4 regions of the Lacicoccus kunmingensis DSM 17847 genome follow, and region 2 is predicted to be linked to each of the others. Evidence: riboswitches for the same ligand, from Rfam matches in the RefSeq annotation. Region 2 holds a riboswitch; each other region holds the start of a gene.
The links. Region 2 has a riboswitch for thiamine pyrophosphate ahead of BO48_RS12035 (ABC transporter substrate-binding protein). Riboswitches for the same ligand answer to the same signal wherever they lie in the genome.
Positions count from the first base shown of each region.

Region 1: another riboswitch for thiamine pyrophosphate. It lies ahead of thiD (bifunctional hydroxymethylpyrimidine kinase/phosphomethylpyrimidine kinase); the one in region 2 lies ahead of BO48_RS12035 (ABC transporter substrate-binding protein).
Region 3: another riboswitch for thiamine pyrophosphate. It lies ahead of BO48_RS08390 (3-oxoacyl-ACP reductase); the one in region 2 lies ahead of BO48_RS12035 (ABC transporter substrate-binding protein).
Region 4: another riboswitch for thiamine pyrophosphate. It lies ahead of BO48_RS00790 (ECF transporter S component); the one in region 2 lies ahead of BO48_RS12035 (ABC transporter substrate-binding protein).

Region 1 is NZ_JCANUC010000012.1:48-6,384, reverse strand. It holds gene BO48_RS11285 (aldehyde dehydrogenase) at 1-662, opposite strand, end outside; gene BO48_RS11280 (hypothetical protein) at 782-970, shown strand; gene BO48_RS11275 (hypothetical protein) at 1,061-1,243, shown strand; gene BO48_RS11270 (NADPH-dependent FMN reductase) at 1,350-1,892, shown strand; gene BO48_RS11265 (N-acetylglucosaminidase) at 1,957-2,742, shown strand; gene thiE (thiamine phosphate synthase) at 2,774-3,397, opposite strand; gene thiM (hydroxyethylthiazole kinase) at 3,390-4,172, opposite strand; gene thiD (bifunctional hydroxymethylpyrimidine kinase/phosphomethylpyrimidine kinase) at 4,177-4,977, opposite strand; TPP riboswitch at 5,126-5,247, opposite strand; gene fdhD (formate dehydrogenase accessory sulfurtransferase FdhD) at 5,317-6,105, opposite strand.
Region 2 is NZ_JCANUC010000013.1:58,483-66,590, forward strand. It holds gene BO48_RS12020 (acyl-CoA dehydrogenase family protein) at 1-13, opposite strand, end outside; gene BO48_RS12025 (ABC transporter ATP-binding protein) at 6-764, opposite strand; gene BO48_RS12030 (ABC transporter permease) at 757-1,431, opposite strand; gene BO48_RS12035 (ABC transporter substrate-binding protein) at 1,540-2,538, opposite strand; TPP riboswitch at 2,629-2,731, opposite strand; gene BO48_RS12040 (Zn-dependent hydrolase) at 2,883-4,058, opposite strand; gene BO48_RS12045 (MmgE/PrpD family protein) at 4,048-5,391, opposite strand; gene BO48_RS12050 (hydantoin-5-propionate amidohydrolase) at 5,404-6,756, opposite strand; gene BO48_RS12055 (TRAP transporter large permease) at 6,782-8,101, opposite strand.
Region 3 is NZ_JCANUC010000007.1:261-8,368, reverse strand. It holds gene BO48_RS08405 (TetR/AcrR family transcriptional regulator) at 1-369, opposite strand, end outside; gene BO48_RS08400 (YhgE/Pip domain-containing protein) at 531-2,183, shown strand; gene BO48_RS08395 (hypothetical protein) at 2,263-2,601, shown strand; TPP riboswitch at 2,621-2,730, opposite strand; TPP riboswitch at 2,965-3,067, shown strand; gene BO48_RS08390 (3-oxoacyl-ACP reductase) at 3,173-3,922, shown strand; gene BO48_RS08385 (NtaA/DmoA family FMN-dependent monooxygenase) at 3,935-5,242, shown strand; gene BO48_RS08380 (NAD(P)-dependent oxidoreductase) at 5,436-5,672, opposite strand; gene BO48_RS08375 (M3 family oligoendopeptidase) at 5,848-7,653, shown strand; partial or broken gene BO48_RS08370 (type I restriction enzyme endonuclease domain-containing protein) at 7,706-7,843, shown strand.
Region 4 is NZ_JCANUC010000001.1:161,416-169,523, forward strand. It holds gene BO48_RS00785 (ABC transporter ATP-binding protein) at 1-1,509, shown strand, start outside; TPP riboswitch at 1,561-1,651, shown strand; gene BO48_RS00790 (ECF transporter S component) at 1,714-2,295, shown strand; gene BO48_RS00795 (ABC transporter ATP-binding protein) at 2,301-3,707, shown strand; gene BO48_RS00800 (energy-coupling factor transporter transmembrane component T family protein) at 3,700-4,491, shown strand; gene miaB (tRNA (N6-isopentenyl adenosine(37)-C2)-methylthiotransferase MiaB) at 4,573-6,111, shown strand; gene BO48_RS00810 (YlbF/YmcA family competence regulator) at 6,111-6,542, shown strand; gene thiW (energy coupling factor transporter S component ThiW) at 6,620-7,105, shown strand; gene mutS (DNA mismatch repair protein MutS) at 7,181-8,108, shown strand, end outside.

The sequences.
Region 1 (6,337 bases), on a different contig from region 2:
GCATCTTTTGTGACGATGCTCGGAGACTTACCACCCAGCTCGAGAGTCACAGGTGTTAAATTTTTTGAAGCGGCTTCCATCACAACTTTACCGACGTGTGAACTGCCTGTGTAGAATATATAATCAAAAGGCAGACTTAAAAGCTGCTGGTTGGTTTCAATGCCGCCTTCTATTGATGTGACATATTTTTCAGGTAAGGCAAGACCAATCACTTTTGTAATGACCTCCGATACATGTGGCGTATGCTCAGAAGGCTTCAATATGGCAGTGTTGCCTGCGCTCAGTGCGCCGACCAGCGGTGCAAGAGCGAGATTGAAAGGATAATTCCACGGAGAAATAATCAATGTAACACCATAAGGCTCTTTGTAAATTGTAGACTTCGAGCCGAAATGGGTCACCGGTGTTTTTACATTGACAGGTTCTGCCCACACGGATAAGTGTTTAAGGTGGAAATTTATTTCACTGTAGACAATTCCAATTTCTGTTAAGAAAGCATCGCTTTCGTTTTTGTTGAAATCTGCTTTCATAGCAAACAACAAATCATCTTCATAAAATTTGATTGCGTCTTTAAGCTGTTTCAACGCTTTAATCCGGACGTCTAATGACAATGTTTCCTTAGTTTGGAAAAATTGTTTTTGCTTATTAAATATAGATTCGTACATATACTCACTCCTTATAGACTGGTTACCCGATTTAAAAATTGTTAATTAAAGAAGAAAATATTGCATTTTATTAATAACTTCCTATAATTAATAGTACTTAACAATAAAAGGTGATGCTCATGAACGATAAGTTTAATATTTTAAAAGGCAGTTTAACAACCTATCAACTAAGCGAAGCTTTAGAAATAACAATAGAACAGGTCGAAGCTGTTTTGAATGAAGAAATTGATGTTTCGGACTTCAGTCCGGAAGTGATCAATAAAATTCATCATTTGGAAAATGCGTTGTTCGGGCATGTCGAGAAATGAATTGAATGTATTGAGCATATAGTTGAAGTTCATGGAATCTGTGGTATAATAAGTTATTGATATTTCGATACTTATGAAGAAGGTGACATTATGAACACTGAATTGAACCTTTCACTCCTCGTGGAAAAACTAACTGCATACCAAATCAGTCGAGCTGTAGGTGTCGATATGAACTTAGCACAGAAAATTGTTGACGAAGAAATAAAACTCGAAGATTTACCAGAAGATACATTAGGTAAGTTGCAGGAATTGAATCATAAATTGATGAACTGAGACTGATAAAGTCTCTTTTTTTTTTACTTCTTTTGACGTATGTGAATAGCTGTATGAAAAATGTTATTATTAATATACTAAATATTTTTTATAAAGGAGCAAACTTATGAATCTGCTGATTATTTCCGGGAGTCCATTTCCAGGTTCAAGTACAGCTTTTTTAGCAGAAGAAATAAAAGCTCAGATTGAACAGCCTGAAAACCACGTGGAAATAATTGATTTATGCCAATGGGATATTCCATTACTCGGGCATCCTGGTACAAAAGAACTTGAGGAATTTAAACAGATTGCGACTAAAGCGGATGCCATAATAATTGGAACGCCGAACTTCCATACTTCATTTTCAGGGATATTGAAAAATGCTTTGGACCATTTATCATTTGATCAGTTTGAAGAAAAGCCGGTCGCCCTGTACTGTACAAGCGGCGGTATGCGGAACACAGATCCGCTGGCCCAGCTGAGAATAGTAATGAGAGGACTGCATGCGCTGGCTCTGCCGACCCAGCTCTGTGCAAGCAGTTCCGATTATAAGAAAGATGAAAATGGCAAGTATAGCGAACTAAGTAATGAGATGAAGCAAAGAATCGGCAAGATGGTGGATTCATTAATCTCACTCGCGGGTATGACTAAAAGTAAGCATCATATTTGATGCTTACTTTTTTATGGTATTGCTTTTATGCCATACAAGTATACAAAGGAAAAGGATAAAAAATATGTTGAATAAAGATAAAGACGATTTGCCATTATTGTTGTTGAGTGCCATCATGGGGATTTTTGTCATAGCATTTATCGTTTCGGAAACAACAGGCAATAGAAATTATCAGTCTGAATATACATTTGATGAAGCTGTTTCAGCTCATATGGAGAAAAATACGCAGGATGTCACCATTGAAGATGGCGAGTTGACGGATGCTGACGAAAACCAAATCAGAGAATATATGAGTACCGATAAAGACCATTATCCTCTGCAGCATATGGATTTGCGCGATAAAGTGGATGCCGAAACTGAAATCTTGAATGAGATATTGGAGGGCAAGGGCGTACTTGAAAACCATGGAGAAACTTTTTTGGAAGCTCAAAATATACATGATATCAATGTGCTGTACTTGATCAGCCATGCGCAACTGGAGACCGGGAATGGTCAGTCGGAACTGGCGCAGGGCATTAAAACAGATGAAACCTATTACAATTTTTTCGGCATCGGTGCTTTTGATAAACAAGCAGTGGAAGCGGGGGCGAGTTACGCTGAGCAGGTAAACTGGACGTCTCCTGAAGCGGCTATACTGGGCGGCGCAGAGTTCATAAGTGATAATTATGTCAACAATTATCAAAATACGTTATATAAAATGAGATGGAACCCTGAAAATCCGGGCAATCATCAATATGCTACGGACATCAGATGGCCGGTTATCATCGCTGATATAATGTCCTCATATTATAATGAATATAATTTAAATACTGGAAAAATGGAGTATACGGAATACCGTAATGAAGATTAAAACGTCACCATCATTTAATGGCGACGTTTTTTTAATCTAAAAAATTACGGACGGTATGATCAATGTCATCTGATTCGGCAATTGCTGAAATTACTGAGATGCCATCCGCACCGTTAGAAATGCAATCGGTATAGTTGCTTTCTGTTATTCCGCCGATGGCGACCATCGGCAGCTGTCCTATCTTTTGGCGCATCAACTTCAGCCCGGAAACACCTATCGCATCCCCCGCATCGTCTTTGGACCCTGTTGGAAATACTGGACCTGTACCGATGTAACTGACATTGTCGAGGTTGCTTGCGGCAAGTTCGGTTTCATCGCGTACAGACAGACCCACCAACTTATCATCGAAATATGCAGGCAAACTGTCAGGGTCCATATCATCCTGACCGATATGGATACCGTCGGCTTTCACTGCCAGTGCCAGCTCTACATCATCGTTAATAATAAAGGGCACATTGTACCTGGCGGTCAGCTCCTGTACTGAAAGAGCAAAGTCTTTAAGCGCTTCTCCTGTCAGGGCCCCTTGTCCTTTTTCCCGCAGTTGGAATAAAGTGATTCCGCTCTGTAATGCCTGTTCTATAATGGAAAGGCTTGTGTTTGTCTCTCCGCTATTTGAGCCATAAATAAAATAAAGTCTTAAATCAGCTTTATTCATGGATTTTAACAACCTTGTCTTTTAAGATATCATCATCATTTAAATACAGCGCATCGATATAATTTGGCAGGAAAGTGCCTGGACCGGCGGTGTTTTTCTCTGCTGCTGATTCGGCACAAAGATTATAGTAGCTTACGGCATTGCCAACAGCGTTATTTACATCGTTATTTGTGGCGATGAAGGCCAGTATGACAGCGCCGAGAAGGCATCCGGACCCCGTTATCTTGCCTTGCAGATAATGACCATTATGAAGAGTGTATTTTTGATCATGTGTAACGACCGCGTCTGTTTCACCTGTGACCAGAACAGGTATTTCATATTTACGGAAGGTATTTTCAGCGATTTCAAGCGCATCGCTTTCCTCAGTGGAATCCACGCCTCGTGAAGTGCCTTCTGCACCTGATAAAGCGAGCATTTCACTTCTGTTTCCTTTGATGAAGTCTATATCGTATTTTTCTATCAGTTCATCAACAAGGTTTTTTCTGAAGGAGGAGGCACCATAACCGACCGGATCCAATACTACAGGAACGTTATTTTTATTTGCCTGGGCAATCATTTCTGACATCAGTTCTTTTTTATGTGCGTCTGCTGTTCCAATATTAATCAACAATCCGTGGGCAACTTTCATCAGTGATTCCGCCTCGTCTTTTTCACCGCTCATAATTGGTGATGCACCGAGGGCAATCAGTCCATTGGCAGTAAAGTTTTTAACGACATCGTTTGTTATGCACACAATCAGCGGCGGTTCTTCACGCAGTGTTTTAATAAATGGCATAATTTTATAATTCTCCTTTATAAGCAAAATGGTTTATCGGTCCGTCGCCTCTGCCGATTTCCGGAGTTTCTTCTATGGCTTTGGTTATATAATTTTTACCGATGTGGAAAGCATCATCCAAAGATTTACCTTTAGCCAGTTCTGCCGTAATGACTGCTGAAAATGTACAACCTGTTCCATGGGTATGATTGGTGTCCACTCTGTCAGAGGACAGACTGCTCTCATTATCTTTTTCAAACAGGTAATCAACGGCTGCGCCTTTCAAGTGCCCCCCCTTTATGATGACGCTGTTCACGCCGATATCTTCAATGAATACTTTGGCAGCTTTTCTTACATCTTCTTCGTTTTCGATATCGACCCCTGTAAGCTTTTCCGCTTCCATAATATTTGGAGTCACCGTCAAGGCGACGGGGAGCAGTTCATTCTTCAAGTAATCTATCGCATCTTCACTGATCAGGTTATGACCGGATGTTGAAATCATGACCGGATCGATGACGAGCGGAATTTCATATTTGGTGACGTAATCCTTTAAAACTTTCATCATCTCTTCAGTGGCAATCATGCCGCTTTTCATTGCATTAGGAATTTCATCGGAAAATATACTTTCAAGCTGTGCTTCCAGAAAGTCTGCGGGGACATGAAATACATCCTGTACCCCCAACGTATTTTGTGCCGTGAGCGAGGTGACTGCCGACATGCCGTAAACCTCTCTTGAGTGAAAAGATTTTATATCTGCCAGAACACCGGCGCCGCCTGTAGGGTCAGTTCCTGCAACCGTCAGAGCAATTGGTAAACCTTGTGCCATTTCCTCTCCATCCTTCCTTTTATAGAAAATAAAAAGCCCGTTTCCGGCAATGAAATCATTGCAGAAGCGGGCTTAGTAATATAAATAACAGCACACACCAAAAGAGCATCATAGTCTATAGAAATATATTTGGTTAGCTGTTTGATATTTATGTACTAAACCACTTCCTTACGCTAGAATTACCCAGATCAAGTCGAAGGGATCAGCACTTCCTGATAATTGCTTATCAGAAATCTGCTATCTCAGCTAAATGCACCCCTAGTGGTACTGTTATTTACTTAGTTTTATGATAAATGTGTAAAGCATGTAAGTCAACTGACTTGGTTATACACTTGAAAGTTATTCACTTTCTTTTATACGCCATGGATGACTGTAGATATTGAATGAATTGCCTCTTACAAATCCGACTGCTGTAATATTCAGATCATGCGCCAATTCGACTGCGAGATCTGTAGGTGCGGACTTGCTCAGAACGATTCCAACACCTATTTTAGCGGCTTTTGTCAAAACTTCAGATGAAATCCGGCCGCTGAATACAAGTATTTTATCTCTGACAGAAATATTATTTTCAACGCAGTAGCCGTACAATTTATCCAGAGCGTTATGACGGCCGATATCACCACGGTGAACGACAGTGCCTTCAGAGCTTCCGAGACTTGCATTATGAATGCCGCCGGTTTCCTTGAAAATTGTGCTTGTCGTCTGCATTTCAATCATCAGTCTGCTTATCTGTTCCGGATTCAATGTCGTCTTACTCATGGATACTTTGGCAGTGTCCACATCATTCTGAAAGTAGAATTGACGGCTTTTACCACAGCATGAGCCGAGTATACGTTTGGAATACTGGAAGTGGTCTGTAGGAATCGATTTATTCAGCTTTATATGACAGAATCCGCCTCTGTCATCAAGGTTGATGGACTTGATGTCTTTATAAGATCTGATTGCGCCTTCAGACGCAAGGAAACCTATGACCAGCTCCTGCAGATGTTCTGGAGAGCAGACGAGGGTGGCAAACTCAATATCGTTTATATAAATAGTCAACGGGAATTCCTCTGCGACTACATCATCTATATCAGAAAATTGCCTGTCCTGGTATCTGACAATTTTTCTGTGTGTCGTTATTTCCATTTTATTACCTCTTTAAAAATATTTTCGAAAACATTTCACAATTTAGACAAAATGTATTGTCGCAATTGTGACGAACATATATACTCCATTATAGCAAACAAATACATTTTATATGATAACCTGAATTATTCATACTTCCCAGTTGAATCCTCAATTGAGTCAAAATCATATGATTTCTGAGATTTTCTCTATTAACTTGGCAAAATCAAAGTCATTGTCTTATTTTGAACGG
Region 2 (8,108 bases):
GTGCATCAATCATTCTGAACCCCTTCTTTCAACAACAGGTAGATTTCCCTTTTAAGCTTGGCAAACGTATCATCCAGCGTAATGCCGGGATCACGCGGCCGTTCGAACGGCACGTCGATTTCCTTGATGATGCGGGCTGGTTTATTGGACAAAATCAGTATACGGTCGGACATGTAGAGCGCCTCCTCTATGCTGTGGGTGATGAACAGCACCGAACGGCGGTCGGTTTCCCACATTTTGAGCAGCCAGTCCTGCATGTCGAGCCGTGTCAGTTCATCGAGTGCACCGAACGGCTCATCCAGCAGCATGAGACGCTGCGGGCTGAGGAGCGAGCGGATGAAGGCGACGCGCTGGCGCATACCGCCGGACAGTGTATCAGGGTAGGCGGATTCATAACCACCGAGCCCGGCCCGTTCCAGCAGTCTGCGAGCAGCCTCCCGGTCGACGGCGCCGTTTACCTCCTGGACCAAAACGACATTATCCTCGATCGTCCGCCACGGCAGCAGGGAATCCTGCTGGGGCAGATAGCTGATGTTGCCCCGTGTGCCGTTGGCACGCTTACCATCAATAAAGATATCACCACTCTCGGCATCGATCAGTCCGCCGACGAGATTGAAGATGGTGCTCTTTCCGCTGCCGGAGGGACCGAGCAGCGTGACGAACTCCCCGTCAGCGACACTCAGCGAAAGGTTGTCGAGCACGTCGATGTCAGACGGCCCTTTGAATGTATGAGACAGATTTTCAATACGCAGTTTGTCAGTCATCCGTTCCACTTCCTTTCTTGTCCTGATTCCATGGGGTCAGCCATTTCTCGAGCAGCAGAATAAAACCGAACAACACCAGACTGATCAGCATGATGACAAAAATCGATACGAATACCTGATCCGTCCGGAACGCGGAAGATGCGACCGTCATGAAGACCCCGAGACCCTGCTGGGCACCGAGCCACTCGGCAATGACTGCACCCATCACACTGTATGTGGCAGAAATCTTAAGACCTGAAAAGAAATACGGCAGGGCACTCGGCCATTCCAGCTTGAAGAAAATCTGCCGGCGGCCGGCGCCGATCATCCGCATATAATTGAGCAGTTCGGGATTCGTCTGCCGGAAACCGTCAATCAGGGAGACGGCGATCGGAAAGAAGACGACGAGCGTGATGATCAGTATCTTCGGCAGTGCCCCGAAGCCGAACCACAGCACAAGAAGCGGGGCAAGCGCAATAATCGGCACATTTTGCGAGAGCACCATAAGCGGGTAGATGCTTTGCCTCGCCAGCGGCACCAGATGCAGTGCAACCGCCAGAACGAGTCCGACCGATACACCGATGGCAAACCCGCCGAGCGCTATCAGTATCGTCGAGATGCTGTGGTCGATGATGCGTGGATAGATCTCGATGCCTTCCTGTATGATCTGAACCGGGCTTGGCAGCATCCACGCCTCGATCTCAAAGATGCCGACAGCTAGCTGCCAGATGACAAGTATGGCGAAAATGGCGAGGAGCGGTGAGAGTACGCTCCATGATAAAAGTCGTTTCATCGTTTATTCCTCCGATTCATCCGGCAGAAAGTCATTTGTGAATGCAGCATCGACATCCAGCTCAGACTCGATCAGATCGCTTTCATACATCCAGTCCGAATAATTCTGCCAGACCTCCCGGTCCTGATAACCCCAGTAAGGCGCGTCGCTCTGATAGACATCCGCCAGCCACTCCTGGCTCGCCATCACGAGCGCTTCGTCGAGATCCGGCTCGGCATCAATCAGGTGAGACGCCGCCTGTTCCGGATTTTCCATCGCCAGCTGGTAGCCTTCCGTCGTCGCACTCATAAAGGCTTCAACCGTTTCCGGATCGCTTTCAATCATATTCTCATTCGTAATCATTACAGGTGTATAAAAATTCAATGCATCCGAATACTCGGTGAAGTCGATTGTATTGAGCGGCATATCCCTGAGTTCAGCTTCAATCCCCGTCCATCCGTAATAGATCCATGCAAAGTCGACATCACGCTGCACCGTAGCAAAGAAATCCGCCTCCCCGACGTTGAGGATTTCGACTTCACTGAAATCTGCACCATCCGCCTGCATGATCGAGTGAATCGTCTCCTCTTCGATCGGTGAACCATAGCCGCCATATGTGTGACCTTCAAGATCCGACGGCGTTTCCAATCCGTATTCTTCAGGTGAAGCCAGATATGACGTATTATCCTGGATGATTGCAGCGAGTGACACGATCGACACATCCTGCAGACGCGCCTGCGTCACATTCTCCTGTGCACTGATGCCGAAATCACCATTGCCTGTCGCGACCGTCTGTTCCGCGCCCGCTTCACCCGGCAGGACGATTTCCACATCCAATCCGTGTTCCTCGTAATAGCCTTCCGCCTGTGCGGCATAGACACCTGTATGATTCGTGTTCGGCGTCCAGTCCAGCACAAACGTGACATCCGTCAGTTCATCCATATCAGCGGATTCCTCCGCACCACCGCCCCCGCACGCTGCAAGCAGCAGTACGAATACGACGGGAAATAGAATTTTATTCATAATAAAAGCACTCCTCTCAAAAACGGCATAAAAAAACACCTTCCTTATCCGGAGGCGTCAAGAGTTGTGAGGGGGGGCCATACATCCATGGCTTAGCCGTCACACATTCCCTCCGCTGGTATTATCCAGATCAGGTCCGAGGGTCAGGATATACATCCTTCTCAGCCACAGTATGGCTCCCCTATGCATTAATATTCGTTTGTGGCATTCATTATACCACTATGGAATGGTATGTCAAAAAGAGTCGACTTCAGGTGGATAATATGAAAAATCACTTCAAACATAAATAAAAATTAGTACACTCAATTAAAAAATGTTCCGACCTTTATTATCCTACTGCCTTATTATCCGTCAAAACGCTTCAAGGTCTCCAGCATTATATTAGATGCATTCTCTATATATTCCCATTCGGATTTTTCAAGTGGGTTATGGCTGATACCCTTCACACTCGGCACGAAAATCATACCGGTATCCATGAAAGGAGCCAAAGTGTTTGTATCATGGTTTGCACCACTGATCATACGCATTGTGCCCAGTCTCAGTGTTCTGCCCGCTTCTTCAATTGCAGTTATGATTTTATCTGACATCGGGTTTGTAGGTTTTACTACTCCCGGCATCACTTTCACTTCATAATTTTCTTTCATCCATGAAATAATATTTTCTGGAAATGTTTTTAAAATTTCTTCATCACCGGAACGGACTTCAAATGTGAACTCCACTTCTCCAGGTATGACAGTCGCAAGGTTGGGTCTAACTTCCAGATGACCGACTGTAGCGACCGTACCGTCTGTAAATTTATTCGCCTCATCGTTAATGTGTTGTACAATCTCACTCGCCATGACCAAGGCATCCTTACGATGTGCCATCGGCATTGTCCCTGAGTGTCCCGTTTCACCAATAACAGTAATATGGTGACGCACAATACCGGCAATATTTGTAACGACTCCTGTTTTATTATTATTATTTTCAAGCACAGTGCCCTGTTCAATATGCAGCTCAATAAAACCGGTGTACTTTTCCAATGTATTCACTGACAAACCAATTTGTTCTTTGGTCATACCGAGAGCCCTAATCAATTCGTCGTCCAAATCGTTAACTTCTATAAGACCGGAAATCAGTCTGCTGCCAAATGTACCGCCAAGAGGATTTACTTCTTCTCCCACCAGGCATACCAATTCATAGGCGACATTTTCAGGTTTTTGTTCTTTTAATTGAATCAGACATTCCAAACCTGCAATGACTCCAAGTGCACCATCGAAAAGTCCGCCTTGTTTGACAGTATCAAGATGCGAACCAAAGGCATAAACTGGAGCATTATCCGGGCCGATACGGGCGAACAAATTTCCTACCGAATCACGCCTTACATCTATATCATTTTTTCCCAACTCTTGCTCCAACCAGTTGATTGCATCCTTTTCTTCCTGTGAAAATGCAAGTCTGTTAAATCCTTTTATATCACTATTGAATTTATCACCGATGAGTTCAAGATTCGTTTTCACTCGATTTATATCAACTGTCATCCCTCATCTCCCCCTCCTTAATCAGATTATTATGTTGAAGCCATTCTTTAAAAGTAATATCCCTGTCTATATCCAGCAATTGATTAACCCAGTCATCCGAATAAAATTCATAATGATTTTGAAGCATGTTTTGATATTTTTCTTTGAATTCACTACCAGTAAATGGATGACTGTATTCACCTTTTGCATTAGATATGAAGCTGGAATATTCTTTACCATTTACATCATTAATAATACATTCCGTTGCCCTTTCAGATGGCAGCAGAGAGGTGATTTTCTCGTCACTGACAACTTCTATCTTATTGATGAAATCACCGATTAATCGAATATTTTCTCTATAACCGTTATATAAATCCAAACCAAGAATAATACATGATACCGCATAAGGAATTGAAAATTTAGATTCCAGTTTTGTATTTATTATTTTGGAGTCACAACGTGCTGCCAAATCATAAGTGTTGATTGTAATTTTATCAATGTTTGAGCTAGACAGCCCGGATTGTTTACTTATCTCTTCAGCCGCTTCTATAGCAGCATGTGTAAATCTGCATGTCGGATAAATTTTGAAGTAATTTTTAGTAATCATAGGCGGAGTGAAAAAATCTTCAAATAATTTGTCTGGATTAATCTTCGTCCCCATGATATTACTCCATAGATCTTCGACGACTGTCATATTTGATGAAAAACCATATCCCACTATATCAACTGCTTCATATGCCAGTATATTGCCATAGCCCGTATACAAGTTTCGGACTGACTGTCCTTCTTCTGCTGCCAGCCAGTTCGTTGCAATCGGCAGAGACAGTGACAGCAGAATGATATCTGTTATCTCAGTAACAGTTTTGTCTTCAAGAATTGCTCTTGTAGCTGCACCTCCAGCGTTTCCCCATGTGCCATGGGGATGCATGTTGTCTTTCATCTGAAAAGCATTGGATAACCTGACTGAAATTTCATACCCTTGTATATAGGCATCTATGATTTTATTTAATGAGTAATCTTTTTCCATTCCACATGTATAAATGACCGGTAATATATGTGCACTTGGATGGCCTTTTGCAAATGTATTTCCCTCATCTAATTCATTTGCAACAGCTGCTGCACCGAGTGTAAGCAGTGCATCTTTTCTAGAAAGTGTATGATCAGTTCCTAAAATTTCAATGCCATCTTCAACCCATTTATCCTTCATAAGGCTTTGTAATTCCTCTTCTGTTTTAAGGCCATAAAGGACAGCAATTAAAGTATCTGCCATTACATGTTCAGCACTCTGTCTCGCTTCTTCCGATATTTCACTTTCCAGCACTTTTCCTACAAGCTTTTCAATATCATCTTTCATCAGGAACACCCCCTATTTCTTCTCAGAACCTTCTATGAAATGGCCGTATCCTGGTTCAACGACTACGTCAGTGCCATTAAAGACGGTTTCTCCACGTATAACCGTCTCTGTAACATTACCTTTAAATTTCCGTCCTCTGAATGGCAGTAAATCAATATCAGTCACAAATTTTTCCTGGACAAATTCCCATTCTTCTTCAGGATCAATGATGACAAAGTCAGCATCATAACCTGGAGCTATCTTTCCTTTGCCTTTTACAGAAAACCGGTCTGCTGCATTCGTCGACATGAGCTTGGCAAAGGTAGTGAGCGGCAGGCTTCTCTGGCTGATCATCGCATCAAACATCAGCGGGACAATGACCTCTACTCCGGGCAGGCCGGACGGGGATTTAAATATATTCTCATACCCCTTTTTCTTATCTTCGATATCCCAAACGATATGATCCGATGAAATCAAATCAATATTACCTTCTTCCAGATGTTTCCACATTGCCTCTACATCTGATTTTGAACGGAGCGGCGGATTCATTTTTGCCGGAGGGCCCTGCGCTTCCAAGTCTTCCTCATTAAGAAGCAGGTAAGTATAACATGTTTCTGCTGATACATCCGTGCCCATTTCTTTGAACAGCTTGATCAATTCCAAAGTTCTTGGATGGCTGACGTGGACGATGTGCAGCTTTGCAGCTGTCCATTTTGCGAACTCCATCAGCATCAATACTGCTGCCGATTCAGTATAAGGGGGTCTTGTCTCTGCATGGGCTAAATTATGAGTTTTATTTTCTTCTTCGAACTGTTTGCTCAAACCTTTTACTATTTCGTCATCTTCTGAATGAAAAGCAACGAGTATTCCTGTGTCTGCCAGCACTTTCATCGCTTTGATGATTTCATCATTCGGGATTCTCGGAAAGCGATATTCATCCGTTTCAAAAGTAGACAATTTAAAAGACATGACACCTTCATCTATAAGCTTCTTGATTTCTCCTGTACCGTTGCGTTTTGAAATAGTACCCCATAAGCCCATATCAACATACGAGTTTTTTTCAAGATCCACAATTTTCTCTTTTAAAATTTTAGTATTGTTAATAGGGTTAGGAAGATCGTAAGGCATATCCAGGAAGGTAGTCACCCCGCCTCTTGCAGAAAGCTTGCTTGTCTTCTCAAATCCTTCTTCCGGGTTACTGAAGCTGTGTACATGGACATCGATAGCTCCTGGCAGAATGATTTTTCCGGTTAAATCAACTAATTCTCCTTGCAAAGTTTCTTTTGAGATTTTCACAATCTTTCCATCTCTGACGCCGACATGACCATTTTCCAAAACTTCATCTTCCAATACAACTTTGCCTCTAAATACTTTATCAAAACTCATATATTATTCTCTCCTTCATATTTGTTTAAAATAATAAGTTTGGTAGCCATAATGACAGAACCGGGAATGCAATTAACAGGATTAGAATTAATATATCTATTCCGACAAAAGGTGTAACACCTCTGAAAATATCAGATACAGAAACATCTTTTGGGGCGACCCCTTTTAAAGCAAACACATTAAGTCCAACCGGTGGTGTGACTGCACCAATTTCTACCAGCTTCATTGTTATGACACCAAACCAGATTAAATCATATCCTAAACCTGAAACAATCGGTGCAACAATCGGAAGTATCATTGCATAGATACCAATAGGTACCATGATCATTCCAAGTACAAAAAAGATGATACAGATGATTATAATAATAAAAATCGGCGGTACTTCCAGGTTGACCAGATAGTTTGTTGCCACAGTGGGTACTTGACTCAAAGTGAGGACTTTTGCATAAAATAATGCGCCGATATTTATCAGAAACACCATGGATGTCGTGTTGGCTGAGTCTTTCAATGCATTTGATAAAGAGCTCGCTTTTCTGAAATGACCTTGAGCAAAACCTATAATTAAAATCATGATACAACCGATGGCTGCAGATTCGGTTGGCGTAAAAATACCCGTATATATGCCGCCCAGCATCGTAATTGCCACTAACATGATCGGCCATGATGCACCAATTGCCTTTGCTCTCTCCGCCGGAGCCATCTTGGGCATTTCCTTATGTCTTTTAACCATGGCTGGGTCTCTTCGGCTGCGTAAGTATATATAAATAGAAAATACTACTGCACTGATCAATCCCGGTATTATACCCGCAAAGAACAGTCCTGCAACAGAAGTATTCGTAAATAATGCATAGATGATAAACATCATACTTGGAGGTATCATTGAAGCAAATGTTCCGGCCGATGCGATGATACCTGTTGCAAAACGTTTATCATAACCGAGTTTACGCATTTCAGGCAATGCCATTTTACCGAATATTGAAGTAGCGGCGATAGATGCACCTGAAATGGCGCCGAACCCTGCAGCTCCCAGATTCGTTGCTATTCCTACCGATCCCGGCAGACCCGAAGAAAGTGCATCGGCACTTTTAAATGCCTTACTTGCCATACCTGATTGGACGGCGAGGCCGCCAAGTAATATGAACAATGGTATTGCCACCCAGCTAGGGCCCGCAATAGAACTGTGCGCCGACCCGATAAGAAGTGCAATTGCTCTTTGCCCATCCAGCATCAAAAATGTACTGATTAAACCACTGACTATAAATGATGCCCCTATAGGAACACCTATACCTATAAATATAAGCAACAATAATATACATATGATTCCAATTGCCATAATATCAAGCATAATCATC
Region 3 (8,108 bases), on a different contig from region 2:
ATCAAACATATGCTGTGAAAAATATTTTGCAAGTTCAGCGCTGCCGAGACTATTTGCAATAACGAGTACGCGTTTGCGGTTATCTTTAAGATACTGGAACACTTTCAGAATAGTATTGTTAAGATCGTTCTCATCCACATCTTTAAAACTGCTACCTGTAATATTTTTGTAAAGCAGCTGTTCAATATCCGTCATCATCGAATTTTGATAACTTTCTATCAGTTCGTATTTATCTTTATAATAAGTATAAAATGTGCCCCGGTTAATCATGGCTTCTGAACTTATATCCTGGATGGTTATGCTTTCAAACGACTTTTTCTCAAGAAGGGTAATGATAGCATTATCAATTGCATTTAGTGTTTTCTGCACTCTTAAATCTTTTTTCAAAAATAAACAACCTTTCTATACAATGTGTTGGTTATCCCACAAAAAAAGACGTATCAACCATTGAAGAATAATTTAATCGCCTTATAATGGGTTATTGTACAACGTGTACGATAACTTTAACACAAAAAATGAAGGATGATTAAATGTTACAGGATTTTAAATTTGTATTTAAAAAACCGTTGTTATTAATATCTCTTGCATTCATCTCACTGTTTCCGGTTATATATTCATTGACATTTCTCGGTGCAATGTGGGACCCATATGACCACACAGGAGATATGCAGTTCCATATAGTAAATGAAGATGCAGGCAACGAAGATATAGAGCTCGGAAAAGAAATCGAAGCTGAGCTGAAAGATAACGACCAGCTGGACTGGCAATTTTCTACTCTGGAAAAAGCAGAAGAAGCAATTAAAAGCGGAGAATCATACGGATATCTGGAAATCCCCGCAGATGCTTCTGATAATGCCATGACCTTCTTAAGCGAATCGCCGGAAAATGTAAACCTTAAACTAAAGACAAATCCGGGATTCAATTTCATCGGTTCAATTATGTCTGAACAAGTCGGTTCAGTCTTGGTCGAGACAGTTCAAAAAGAAATTACAGAAACATATACCAAAACATTGATTAGCGAACTCGGCAGTTTGTCCGACCAGAGTGATGAGGCACAAGATGCCATTGCTGAGCTGAAGAACGGTGCAGTCGAGCTTGACGATGGACTTGGCCAGCTCGAAGACAGCTCAGCGCAGTTAACAGAAGGCGCAAACAACCTTGAAAGCGGCGCTTCGCAAGTCAGCGAGGGAGCAGCAACACTGTATAATGGTGAACAGCAATTTACAGAACAGATCACTCAGCTGGCACCAATGCTTGGAAATTACGCACAGTCGGTTCAAGGTGCACAGTCAGAACTTGAAAATGGAGCAGGCCAGTTAAATGAATCCAGCACACAGCTTGCTGGCGGCGCTTCTGAATTGAATTCAGGTATTGTGCAAATGAACGGCGGTATCAGCGAGTTGAAAGCAGGCTCCAGCGAAATGGCAGAAGCACTTACAGAGGTTGATACCAGATTTAACGAGCTGCTTGCGGACATAGAAGAACAGAATATTGTTTTCAGTGATGAGGGAGCAGAAGCGATTGCAAGTCCTGTTAACCTGGATATTGAATCCATGGTGGATACACAAAACTATGCGCAGAGTTTTGCACCGTTAGTTATTGCAGTCAGCCTGTATATCGGAGCTATTACATTTAATGTTGTATACCCGATGAATAAAATATTCGAAAATAAGAAAAATGTATTCAGCCAGTGGCTCAGCCGCGGTCTGCTGTTTTTATCTCACTCGGTAATCATTACAACTCTGCTGTATGCTACAATTGTCTGGATAATGCAGATTGAGATTGCCAGCCACTGGAGATTTTACTTTGCGATGCTTGTATGGTCACTCGTTTCCATTTCCATTATAGGATTGCTGGTAATGATATTCGGCAACTTCGGCAAATTCCTCGGAATCGTACTGCTGATTGTACAGTTATCATCAAGCGGCGGAACTTTCCCGATAGAAACTGCAAACAATTTCTATCAAACGCTTTATGAATTCCTGCCGATGGCATTCGTCGTGTCTGGCTTTAAAGATGCGATTTTCGGCCAGGCATTTAACATGGAATTCAGCACAATAATGTATACCCTAATAGCAACAGCTGCTGGTGCTTACCTGCTCGTATTGTTAGTATTATGGCTGAAAGATAAATTCCCTAAGTATGAAGAAAAAGCGAATAAAATGGCCAAATTTGAAAACTAAAAGTTCAGCCCGCTGACCGAGCGGGCTTTTTTTCTGCAAAAATTCTCCAGTAATGTACACCTACTGAGGATTGTATGATATGAGACGGAAACAAATTGATGAAACTCAAGATTCCGGAGTTATTGTATGGAGGGGTTCTTCAAATAAAATAGATAAGCATTTTATTTATTCTATTTTATTGTTTATTGCAATTGTACTGATTGGTGCGACTTTAAGATCGCCAATCTCTCCTGTCAGGCCGCTTGTACCATTCTTTACCGAAGAACTGAATAGAAGCACTACTATGGTTGGTTTTATGAATATTCTGCTGCTCGTCGTTTTTGGTTTGTTCTCACCGTTCATTCCGAAAATCTCCAAAAAATACGGTATGGGATTTACACTGATGATTTCCATGATTGTGCTGACAGTAGGAATTTAGGTGTGCGGCGCAGGGACAACTATTACTTTCGCCACTTTCCTACGTCAGTATGAACTGTATCAGGTTCCCGGAATCCCAAAGTCTACACTTTAATCTCAGCCTTTTTCAAAGACACTTCCAGTGGTCTTAACTATTTAATTATTCAATCAATAAGCTCAAGTTACTCTAAAAAGTTAAATATAGCAAATAAAATTAGATTTTAATTATGCTGATAACCATCTTTTAACATTCTATCAATCATATAAAAACTAGATAGCAGTACAGTTACAGATTTGAATTTGAATTGTGTTTGTTTCAATTCACATAATTTGTGATTTACTTGACGTATCTTTGTAAAGTACTACAATGATGTTAAATAGAATAGATTCGCACTAGGGGCGTTTTTATAAACTGAGATGAGGGTAACCTCAGACCCTTTGAACCTGATCTAGTTAAAACTGGCGTAGGAAAGTGTTACATCGATACAGTTGTATATCTATGTCCTTGTGGGCATATAAATTACTCTCGATACGTAACTTTCCTATGAAGGCTGCGTATTTTTTTATTCTAAAAAATTATAGGAGTGATTTATTTGACAAGGACAGTTTTAGTAACAGGAAGCGGAAGAGGACTTGGCAGCTATATCGTAAAAGCGCTAAGTGAAAAAGGCTTTAATGTCATAATTAACTACAACAACAGTAAAGAAGAGTCGGAGAAGTTAAAAAAAGAAATTGGAGCACAAGCCATTGCGATTCAAGCGGACATTACAGACCGTGAAGCAGTTGAACAGTTAGTTAAAAAAGGAACTGAACATTTTGGCCAGATTGATGTTGTTGTAAACAATGCACTCGTTAATTTTAAATTTGATCCAACCACTCAAAAAGCATTTAAAGATTTAACTTATAAAGATTACGAGCAACAGTTAGACGGGACACTAAAAGCTGCATTCAACGTATCACAAAGTGTAATACCACAGTTTTTAGAACGTAAAGACGGTGCAATTATCAGTATTGGAACGAATCTATATCAAAATCCTGTAGTACCATATCACGAGTACACTACTGCAAAAGCTGCTTTAATTGGATTCACCAGAAACGTTGCAGCAGAACTTGGACAGTATGGTATCCGAGCAAATGTTGTTTCTGGCGGTTTACTGAAAACAACAGACGCAAGTGCAGTCACAACACCAGAAGTATTTGATTTAATCGCACAGTCCACACCATTGAGAAAAGTAACAACACCACAAGACGTTGCTAATATGGTTGTTTATCTTTGTTCTGAGGCAGCAGATGGGGTTACAGGACAAAACATCACGGTAGACGGCGGACTTACTATGAACTAGGCGGTATATATTATGAATAATTCTAAACAGTTAAATATAGGAATTTTAATGTATGGTGTGGGTCATCATCAGGCAGCATGGTTAGAAGATGATTCGAGTGTCAATGAATTCACGACAATTGATTATTATGAAAATCTGGCAAAAATTGCAGAACGCGGAAAATTTGATGCCGTATTTTTTGCAGATTCACAAGCCTTCCCCGCAGATAGTCCAACAGAATTACCAGCGAGTTATTTTGACCCAGTTGTTGCATTAACTGCTATGAGTAAAGTCACAGATAACGTTGGACTAGTTTCAACTATTTCAGGTACATTTAATAACCCATTTACCACAGCAAGACAGTTACTCACACTGCAACACATAACAAAAGGACGCATGGGATGGAATCTAGTGACATCAATGACCGACCGCGAAGCACAAAACCACAGTATACCTGAATTGCCTGAGAGAGCCGTTCGTTATAAGAAAGCGGATGAATTTGCTGAAGTCATGAATAAATTATTTGAATCGTGGTCAATTGAAAGCTACAAGCCAGATAAAGAAAATAACACAATTACTAAAAATAAAAATATTCAGCCATTCAATCACAATGGTGAGAACTTCCAAGTTAAAGGTCCGCTAACTTTACCTTTAAGAAAAGAGGGTAAGCCAGTGGCTATGCAAGCCGGGGCTTCAAAAGAAGGTGTTGCACTTGCTGCGAAATATGCTGATGCTGTCTATTCAGTTTCTTGGAACTTAAGACAAGCAAATATTTATCGTGAAAAATTAAATCAAGCCATAAAAGAAAGCCGTCGTCCACACAACTATATCAAAGTATTTCCCGGACTAGTGACTTACGTGGGTAAAACGAAAGAAGAAGCGCAAGAAAAGAAAGCAAAATTAGACAACCTACTTCCAATTGATACTGCACTTAATCAGCTCGAATTCTTTATTCAGCAAGATACAAAATCATGGAAACTCGACGAAAAAGTACCAAAATTGCCGACAGTCGAAGAATTCAAAGGACCTGTTGGACGTTATCAAACTATTTTAGAAATTATAGAAGACAGAAATCCCACAGTCAGAGAACTACTTGGTTATCTCAACGCTGGAGGTGGACATTTAACACTCATTGGCACACCTGAAGACATTGTCGATGAATTAGAAAGATGGATGAATGAAGGTGCCGCAGATGGATTTAACTTGATGCCTCCAACACTCCCAGGAAGTCTTGAAGACTTTGTCGACTTAGTCATCCCGGAAATGCAAAAACGCGGTATTTTTAGAAGAGATTATAACGGTGAAACGTTTAGAGAAATGCTGGAACTCGATAAGTATTAAGCTGAATGATTCATAGGTACACCTCAATTTTACGTTGTGTTTTTATATTGAGGTTGGAACATAAATATCTCCAGAAAAAATAATAACTTTTGAGAACTTATGTCCCCGAGCCCCAAGTGCGAAGGTTATAAGGGCTGAATTGCTTATTAATATCCCGGTAAGCGAGGATGAAGTCAAAACTCACAAAAAAACATTAACAGCTGAGACTCAGGTTTTCGCTTATATAAATTAATTTGTCTAGATTATATTTGACTAGAAATTTAAAACATTTTCCCATATACAGCGTTAAGACAACTTTCTTCATGCCAATTAAATTACTATTCATCTTTGACTCTTCATAGACATCAATCTCAGAACCTTTAATTTTCTTCTTTTTAAGCACTTCGACAAGGGTCATCTCATCTGCAATCCTAACTCTTGTTGTGTTAATTAAAATCGCATTTTCTTATTAGTTAAAATTCTACAAATATTGCTCTTATTTTTATCGTTTAGCATAGTACATGCTCGGACTATTAATGTATATCAACGTGATTAATGTTTCTCTGCATTCATTTCCTGTATGATAAAAATTAAATACAGTTTTAATATAGAGAGGAAGGTAATTGATGAACTACAAAGAAAAATGGGATATGGAGAGTATATTTCCTGGTGGAAGTGGATCTGAAGCTTTCCAAAAACGATTATCAGAAGTAAGAGATAGTATTACAGCTTTTTCACACGAACTCGATAATTGGGAGCTGGACGAACATTCAAATGATTTTACGTCACTGAAAAGAATCTTACAAAACTATGAAAAAATTTCAAACGCGCTTAGTGAGATGGGGAGTTTTGCGAATGGTTTAGTATCTGCAGATGTTACCGATCAAAAAGCAATGCAGAATTTAAATGCGGTTGCGAACTTACGTAAAGATCTCTTGTCACAGAATATTATTTTAAATAAAAAGATCAGTGCACTGACTGAAGATCAATTTAGCAAGCTGTTAGAGGAAGATTTCTTTAAACCAATGCGTTTCCCGTTAGAAGAAATACGACAAAAAGAAAAAGATTTACTGTCAACTCAAGAAGAAACAATCATCAATCATTTATCACTAGATGGCTTACAGGGCTGGAATAATATGTACAATCAACTCGTCGCTTCTATTCAAATTCCAGTAACTGAAGATGATGAAACCGTTTATTATTCAGCGGGTCAATTTGAAAACAAGATGAAGTCAGAACAAAATCCAAAACATCGTGAAAAACTTTTAAAAACTTGGGAAGAAACATGGAAGGAAAAAGCTGATTTATTCTCTACAACGCTAAATCATTTATCAGGATTCCGCTTAAACGACTATGAACTTCACGACTATAAAGATTATATGAAAGTACCACTAGACTACAACCGTATGGAGGAAGAAACTCTCGATACGATGTGGGATACTATTACAAAAAATAAAACACCTTTCAAAAAATACTTTGAACGAAAGGCACAACTCATTGGTGTTCATCGATTAGGATGGCTCGATGTTTCAGCAAGTGTTGATGTGGGAGATTATACGAGCAAGCGATATACGTATAATGAAGCAGCAAGATTTATTATCGATAACTTTAAATCATTCAGTCCAAAAATGGCAGAGATGGCACGTCGAGCTTTTGAAGAGCAGTGGATTGAAGCGGAAGATCGCCCAGGAAAACGCCCAGGTGGATACTGTTCAAATCTTCCTGAATCTAAACAGTCACGTATTTTTATGACTTTTGCCGGTAGCACAAGCAACGTGTCAACACTCGCACATGAACTCGGACACGCATTCCATAGTTATGTCTTACGTGATTTACCACTATTCAACCAACGTTACGCAATGAACGTTGCAGAGACAGCTTCTACATTTGCAGAACTTGTTGTGTCAAATGCAACAATTGAAAATGCAACGTCAGATGCAGAAAAAATCAACTTACTAGATGAAAAAATTGCTAGAAGTGCGACTTTTATGATGAATATCCATGCACGTTATATCTTTGGACGCAATTTATATGATGAACGTCAACAAGGAACTGTAGACAGCAACAGACTGCAAGAACTGATGGAAGACGCACAAAAAGAAGCCTATCAAGATGAACTACGTTCATACCATCCAATGTTCTGGGCAACAAAGCTACATTTCCATATTACAGGTGTACCTTTCTATAATTTCCCATACACATTTGGATACTTTTTCAGCTTAGGTATATACAATCGTTTCTTAGAAGACGAAACGTTACTTGAAGATGACTATATTGCACTTCTTCGTGATACTGCAAGCATGACTACAGAAGACCTTGCTGAAAAGCACTTAAATGTTGACCTAAGAAAACCAGACTTCTGGCAGGAAGCGCTGGATTCAGTGCATAAAGATATTGAAGAATTTTTAGAACTAACAGAATCATATGTTTAATTTATATACGATAACTTCTTATTCAATTAAACAAATAAGTGTTGATTAGCATAAGCGAGAAAGTACTCAAGCTAAAATGAGGGTGAAGGTGAGAAGATTAATCAAGAAGTATGGCTATTCACCGGATCTTCAGAAGATAGCAGTTGATAATATCGTTGATCAAGCAGAGCTTATGGCAAATAGTCTATAAATATTTTCTGTTCTCATAAATAGTGTACTGGAGCTAAAGCTGTAGTACACTTTTCTTTATATCTCAACTTTCAGATCATTATTATATTCCATATTTTTATCAGGCTCATCTAATTTCTTTAATATCATTCTTTATTCTGGTTTTTGTAAATGGAAGTGATATGTATTACTATTAACTGTTCTAAACTATATATTCATTTGTATCATTATAGTTTTAAAGCGCCGATTGTAAAATTAAGCTAGACACATAAAGAAAGCCACTCGTG
Region 4 (8,108 bases), on a different contig from region 2:
GTTACCCAGTACGTGGCATCATTTTTGATGGTGGGGCTCGCACAAAGGACAATCTATAATTTAAGGGTCCGTTTATTTTCACATATGCAGGAGCTGTCGGTCCGATTTTTTGATAAAAGGCAGCACGGTGAACTGATGAGCCGTATGACGAATGATATTGAAACATTGTCACAGACGATGAACTCGTCATTCATCCAGTTTACAACGAGTATAGTCACGCTGATCGGTACAGTTTCGGTGATGTTATATTTAAGTCCGCTGCTGACACTGCTTACCATGACCATCATCCCGGTGCTCATCTTCGGTGTGGCATTCGTGACGAAAAGGACCGGTCCGCTTTATAAACAGAGACAAAGGCGGACCGGAGAGCTGAACGGCTACATTGAAGAAGTCGTCTCCGGCCAGGAAATCGTCAAAGTCTTCTCTCAGGAAGACAGGACGATTGATGATTTTGAGAAACGTGCAGGCAAACTGAAGCACGTGACGTTCTGGGCGTTGCTTTATGCAGGTTTCATCCCTAAAATAATGAACATGCTGAACAACATCAGCTTTGCGATCGTTGCCGGTGCCGGCGGTCTGATGGCACTTTACACTGACGGTCTTGTGACGATCGGTACGATTGTTATTTTCGCAGAATTTGCAAGGCAGTTTACGCGTCCGCTTGCGGATTTGTCCAACCAGTTCAACCAGGTGCTGTCCGCAATTGCGGGTGCTGAGCGCGTGTTCCAGATTATCGATACACAAGAGGAATCCGATGACGGCACAATCGAAGATCAGACGATCGAAGGTAAAATCGATTTTAAAAATGTGTATTTTTCTTATGACAAGGAACAGTTTGAACCGACCATACGGGATCTGTCATTTTCCATCGATGCCGGTGAGTCTGTCGCCCTGATCGGTGCGACGGGCGCCGGCAAGACGACGGTCATGCAGCTGCTCGCCCGTTTCTACGAAGTGGACGGCGGGGAAGTGCTGATCGACGGAACGAATCTGACGGATTACAAACGTCATAATGTCCGTTCGCAGACGGCATTTGTCCTGCAGGATCCGTACTTGTTCGAATCGACCATCAGGGAAAATATCCGCTACGGCAAACTGGATGCAACGGACGAGGAAGTGGTTGAAGCGGCGAAGCTCGCGAATGCGCATGACTTCATCGTTCAGCTTGAAGACGGTTATGACACAGTACTCGAACTGGATGAAGGGTTTATTTCACAGGGACAGAAGCAGTTGATTTCCATCGCCCGTGCACTCATTACAGATCCCGCCATCCTCCTTCTTGATGAAGCGACATCCAGTATCGACACGGTGACCGAGCTCAAAATCCAGGAAGCGCTCGAGCATCTGATGAAAGGGCGGACGAGCATCATCATCGCCCACCGTCTGAACACAATCAAGGCGGTGGACAGAATATTTGTATTGGAACAGGGACAGATGCTGGAATCCGGTTCGGAAAAACAGCTCCTTGAGAAAAAAGGCCGCTACTATGAAATGATAAATGCCAAATAACTTCACAAAATACATTAAGTGTACTATCATACTAATTAACTGAATAATAAACACATCCACTAGGGGTGCCCGTCATGGGCTGAGATTTACCCTTATACCTGATCTAGATCATGCTAGCGTAGGAAAGTGGCATATTTCATATATGCACACCGTACGTTTGCGGTGTGTTTTTTTATTTGGAAATATAATTTTAGGAGTTTGGTTATGGCAAAAAGAAACGGTCTGACTTTGACGGATGTACTCATTACTGTTGTCATCGGTTTTGTATTTGCAGTGATTTATTCGCTATGGGGCGCAGTGTATACGGTGCTTCAGCCGCTCGGACTGCATTTGAATGAACTTGCATACGGCATGTGGTTCATTGCAGCAGTCGTTGCGTATTTAATTTTGAGGAAGCCGGGTGTTGCACTGCTCGCCGAGTTTGCGGCAGGTGCCGGTGAAACGATTGTCACGCTGCAGTTCGATGTATTTTTAATCGTCTATGCGCTGCTTCAGGGACTCGCATGTGAAATTGTTTTTGCCCTGTTCAAATATGAAAGCACAAAGATGATGACGGCGGTATACGCAGGAATTGCGGCGGCACTGATTACACTGCCAATCGACTGGTTTTACGGATATCTCGCTGAAGTGGCGACATGGAATATCGTATTGATGTTCTCGTTAAGAATTTTAAGCGCAGCATTAATCGCGGGTGTGCTTGCACATCTTATATACCAGGCATTGAAAGAGACCGGCGTACTGAAGTTTGTAGGCGGACGCAAATTAAATCACGATGAAGGATTGTAGACGACTTGGCTATTGAAATAAAGAACCTCAGGCTGAAATTTCCTGAAACAGACAAAAGACAGTTCAGCAATTTGAATATAAAAATAAACACCGGAGAAAAGGTGCTGATGCTCGGGCCATCAGGTTCGGGAAAAAGTACACTGCTCAATCTGCTCGGCGGCAATATACCGAGAAGCATGGACATTCCTTTTAAAGCGGACGTCCTTGATGTCGACACCGGTGCCGCATATGTCTTCCAGGATCCGGATTCACAGTTTACGATGCCGACCGTCGTTGAAGAGCTCGCGTTCATTTTGGAAAACAGAAGTGTCCCGCAGGGTGAGATGGAAGAGAAAATCCGGGATGCACTGGACAAAGTGGGGCTGAAAACGGATTTTAAGATGCCGATCAACAATTTATCCGGCGGCATGAAACAGCGTCTCGCAATCGCTTCGGCACTGCTTCAAAAGAGCGGCACGCTGCTCCTCGATGAACCGACAAGCATGCTTGGTGCGGCATCGGTCGGCGGGCTTTGGCAGACGCTTGAAAATGTCTGGGCGGATAAAACCGTCGTCATTGTGGAGCACCGCGTCAATGAAATCTGGGACAAAGTCGACCGGGTCATCTTAATGAACGCAGCAGGCGAACTGATCATGGATGAAACGCCGGGCACCATTATGAACAATCACATTGAGCTGTTGAACGAGTACGGCGTATGGCATCCGTACTCATGGGATTATGCGCCTGATTTCAACAAAATAGAGCCACATGATGAAACACTGATGGAAATAAACGGCATGACGCTCAAAAGAAGCAAAGAGACGCTTTTGAACATTGACAATTTAATAATTAAAAAAGGTGAATGGCTGACAATTGAAGGAGAGAACGGCACCGGAAAGACGAGTCTGATGCTCGCACTGATGAAACTGATCAAGTCAGACGGCATCATTCTTGTGAATGGCAAAAAAGTCAGACAGACGAAAGATATCGCCGGTACGGTATATCCCGTCTTTCAAAATCCGGAGCTGCAGTTTATTACGAACAGAGTTTACGATGAAGTATTCATCAATCTGGAAATGCATTACCCGCCTGATGAGGCACATGAAAAGTGTGAGGCGCTGCTCAGAAGAATCGGGCTCGATCATGTGAGTCATCTGCACCCGCTCGAGATTTCGACCGGGCAGAAGCGACGTCTGTCTGTTGCGACCGCAACCGGCGGTGTGCCTGAAGTGATGATCTTTGACGAGCCGACGTTCGGTCTCGACCAAAAACTTTCATATGAACTGCTCAAAATGTTTTATGAGCGTGTCGAAGACGGCGTCACTGTCATCATGATCACTCACGACCGCGGCATCACCGAAAGGTATCCGACAAGAAGGCTGATACTTGAAAATAAAGGGATTAAGGAAGTCCGGGGTGACGGTCATGCTTGAGCATATTAAAAAGTATTATACGTTCGTCGATAAGACGAATCCGCTCACTAAAATGTTGATTGGCCTGCTGTTATTCCTGCTCGTTGTCTTGATGCATAATCCGAACCAGCTGTTCTATCTGGCAATGATTATGCTCGTTGCTTTGGTTATTTTGTCAGGCATCCGGCTCCGGTATCTTTTGGTGATGCTGGCATTATTCCTGGTGTTCGGTGCATTTTCAGCGATGTACATGGTATTTTACGGCGCCGGAACGACGACGCTGTTCCGTTTCGGGCTCATCCATATTACCGAGGAGAGTCTGATAAGAGGGATCCACATTATGATGCGCGGTCTGACACTGTCGTTTTTTGGTGCGCTCGTCATATTCACGACCAAACTGACGGACGTCTTTTACAGCCTGATGATCCAGCTCAGGTTAAAGCCGAAATTTGCATACTCGTTCATGGCGGCGATCCGCATGGTGCCGATTATAGCCGGCGAGTATATGATGCTGAGGCAGGCAAGAAAAGTCAGGAAGCCGCTCATCCATAAAAGACATATTTCAGGACTGAAAGGCTTCATTACGACAGTGATCACTTTATTGTCACAAAGCATCAGACGGGCCTACCGTCTCGGTGTCGCAATGGAGGCGAAACAGTTCGATGACGGACCGAGAACGTACTACTACCAGACTTCATTCTCGAAGTATGATGTTTTATTTGTAGCGATGGTCATTGTAATCGCTTTTGTCTCATTCTTCCTGGGAACTGAATTCAGTCTCATTAATGTCACCGATGCAAGGTAATCGGTCAAATGTACTTTAAATTACAGATGAAAACCGATATACTATATAAAGATATTTCAATGGAGTAAATGGGGTTTTAAGATGAATGAAGAACAGAGACTGGATGCTTCAAAAGTCAAACAGAAAACAGAAGAAAAAGACTACAGCCAATATTTTCAACATGTCTATCAGCCGCCGAATTTAATAGATGCGAGAAGACGCGGAAAGACGGAAGTTGAGTATCATAAAGATTTTGAAATTGATGAACGCTTTAAAGATCTCGGCAAAGGGCGCAAGTTCTACATCAGAACATATGGCTGCCAGATGAACGTGCACGATACGGAAGTCATCGCCGGCATATTTACGGCACTCGGATATGAGCATACGGATACGACGGATGATGCGGATGTCATCCTGCTGAACACTTGTGCCATCCGTGAAAATGCGGAGAACAAAGTGTTCAGTGAGATCGGTAACTTGAAACATGTGAAGCAGAACAACCCGGAAGTACTGATCGGGGTTTGCGGATGCATGGCCCAGGAAGAATCAGTGGTAAATAAAATTCTCAAATCATATCAGAACGTCGATATCATTTTCGGCACACATAATATACACCGTCTGCCGAACATCCTGGACGAAGCATACATGTCCAAAGAGAAAGTGATAGAAGTGTGGTCCAAAGAAGGCGACGTCATCGAGAACCTGCCGAAAGTCCGCGAAGGCGGAACGAAAGCATGGGTCAACATCATGTACGGCTGTGATAAGTTCTGTACATACTGCATCGTTCCTTTCACACGCGGTAAAGAGCGTTCAAGAATGCCTGAAGATATTCTTGAGGAAGTCAGAGACCTCGCGGCGAGAGGCTACCAGGAGATTACGCTGCTCGGGCAGAACGTAAACTCATACGGAAAAGACCTGGATCTGGACTACAGCTACGATCTTGGTGACTTGATGAGCGATGTTTCAAAAACGGAAATTCCGCGCGTGCGCTTTACAACAAGCCACCCATGGGATTTCACAGACAATCTGATCGATGTGCTTGCGACAGGTGAGAACCTGATGCCGCATATTCACCTGCCTGTACAGTCCGGTAACGACGATGTACTTAAAATCATGGGCAGAAAGTATACAAGAGAAGCCTACCTCGAGCTCGTCGGAAAAATCAGAGCGAAAATGCCTGATGTAGCACTCACGACGGATATTATCGTCGGCTACCCGAATGAAACCGAGGCGCAGTTCCAGGATACGATGACACTTTATCAGGAAGTCGGATTTGAGCATGCCTATACGTACATCTACTCACCGAGAGACGGCACACCGGCAGCAAAAATGGAAGACAATGTGAGTGATCAGGATAAAAAAGACCGACTGCAGAGGCTGAACCGTCTCGTGACGCATTACACGCGTGACGCGCTCAGCAAATACGACGATGCGTATGTGAACGTCCTTTGCGAAGGTACAAGTAAGAAGCGTGATGATATTTACGCAGGTTATACAGATAAAAGTAAACTTGTGAATTTCACAGCGCCAAGTGATGATGTAATTGGTAAAATAGTCAAAGTAAAAGTCACGGAAACAAGGAATTTTTCTCTGATGGGTGAATTCGTAGAAGTGCTTAATGAAGAAAAGGTGGAAGCGTAATGTATACAAAGCAGGAAATAGTTGAAGAAGCGAAAAAGTTGGGCAAGATGATGGCTGAAACGGAACAGGTTGAATTTTTCAAAAAAGCAGAAGCTAAAATTCATGAAAACAAAGACGTTCGTGAAGGCATGGCGAGCTTGAAGAGTTTACAGAAGCAATCAGTCAATTTCCAGAACTACGGTAAGGAACGTGCCTACCAGATGACGGAAGAGAAAATAAAGAAAATCCAGGATGAACTGGATGAAATGCCGATTGTGGAACAGTTCAAAGATTCCCAGCGCCAGATGAACGAACTGCTGCAGCTGGTATCACATGCAATCAGCAGAACTGTTACAGAAGAAGTCATCACATCTACAGGCGGAGACCTGCTGATGGGTGAAACAGGGGCGGCAGTGGAAAACAGACCGAACCAAAACAATGACGAACTATAAATGAAATTTCAAAACCGGCTGGACATCTTTTATTGATGTGCAGCCGTTTTTTATTTAAGAAAAAGGGGAGATTCACTATGACAAGAAAGTTGACATTGACAAGCATACTCGTCGCACTGAATGTAGTACTCGGAATGATTGTAACAATACCGCTCGGCGCCATACGGGCGGCGCCTGTACAGCATCTGATCAATGTCCTCGGGGCGGTGCTCACCGGTCCGTGGGTTGTGCTGCAGGCTTTTGTATCATCGACGATCCGTATATTAATGGGGACCGGCACACCGTTTGCTTACCCCGGAAGCATGGTGGGTGCGCTGCTTGCGTGGCTGATGTACCGTCAGTTCAAAAAGCTGCATTATGCGGCCATCGGTGAAGTGGCAGGTACGGGGATCATCGGTGCGCTGATGACATACCCGCTCATATTGGTACTCGGACTGGAAGGCGAATTCTTCTTCGTACTGGCACCGGCGTTTATTATAAGCAGTCTGCTCGGAGCTGTTTTATCATGGTTCATACTGATGCAGCTGGAAAAGCGCAATGTTCTTCATAAAATGCAGGATTAGCCCTTATTTCTTCAATCATAAGTTTGAATGATGATATAATTAAAGAGATAAAATTATTAATTTGGAAGTGTTATTATGGCCGCGTCAACAACGCCGATGATGAAACAATATCTATCTATCAAAGATGAGCACCCGGATGCATTGTTATTTTTCAGACTGGGTGACTTTTATGAATTATTTTATGATGATGCAATCACAGCAAGCAAAGTGCTGGAAATCACTTTGACTGCACGGGATAAAAAGAAAGATCCGATACCGATGTGCGGTGTGCCGCATCATTCCGCGAGAAATTATATAGAAAAGTTAATAGAAAATGGTTTTAAAGTCGCCATCTGTGAACAGATGGAAGACCCGAGAGAAGTTAAAGGGATGGTCAAACGTGCAGTGGTGAGGGTCATTACGCCCGGTACTCTGATCGATGATTTCGGTATGGATGACGGCAGAAACAACTATCTGCTTGCACTGCACACTGACGGTCATCAATACAGCGCGGGCTATGCGGACATTTCAACAGGTGAATTATATTCATTCCAGACAGCTGACGAAAATGAGCTGAAAAATGAAGTGGAAAGAATCGGTCCGTCAGAACTTGTCGTCAATAAAGACAGCGAACGGTTAATTGAATTCATATATAATGATCCGCCGCTTTACACCGTCTATGAAAATATTCAGGAATATGATGTGGAAAAAGAAGACAATGTGGGTGAGGATGATGTCATCAATTTACTTCTGTCCTACATCACGGCCAACAATATGAAGAGTCTGATGCACTTCAGACCTGTAAAAAAACATAATATCAGCGGTGCGATGCAGTTGAGCAGTACCGCAATTTCAAATCTTGAACTGCTCAGCAATATTCAGACGAAAAAAGAGAAGGGATCGTTGTTCTGGTATTTGAACCGTACGGAAACCCCGATGGGAAAAAGGAAACTCAGAGCGTGGATAGAACGGCCGCTGATGAACGTCAACCAAATTAAAGCAAGGCATGACGTCGTCAGTATCT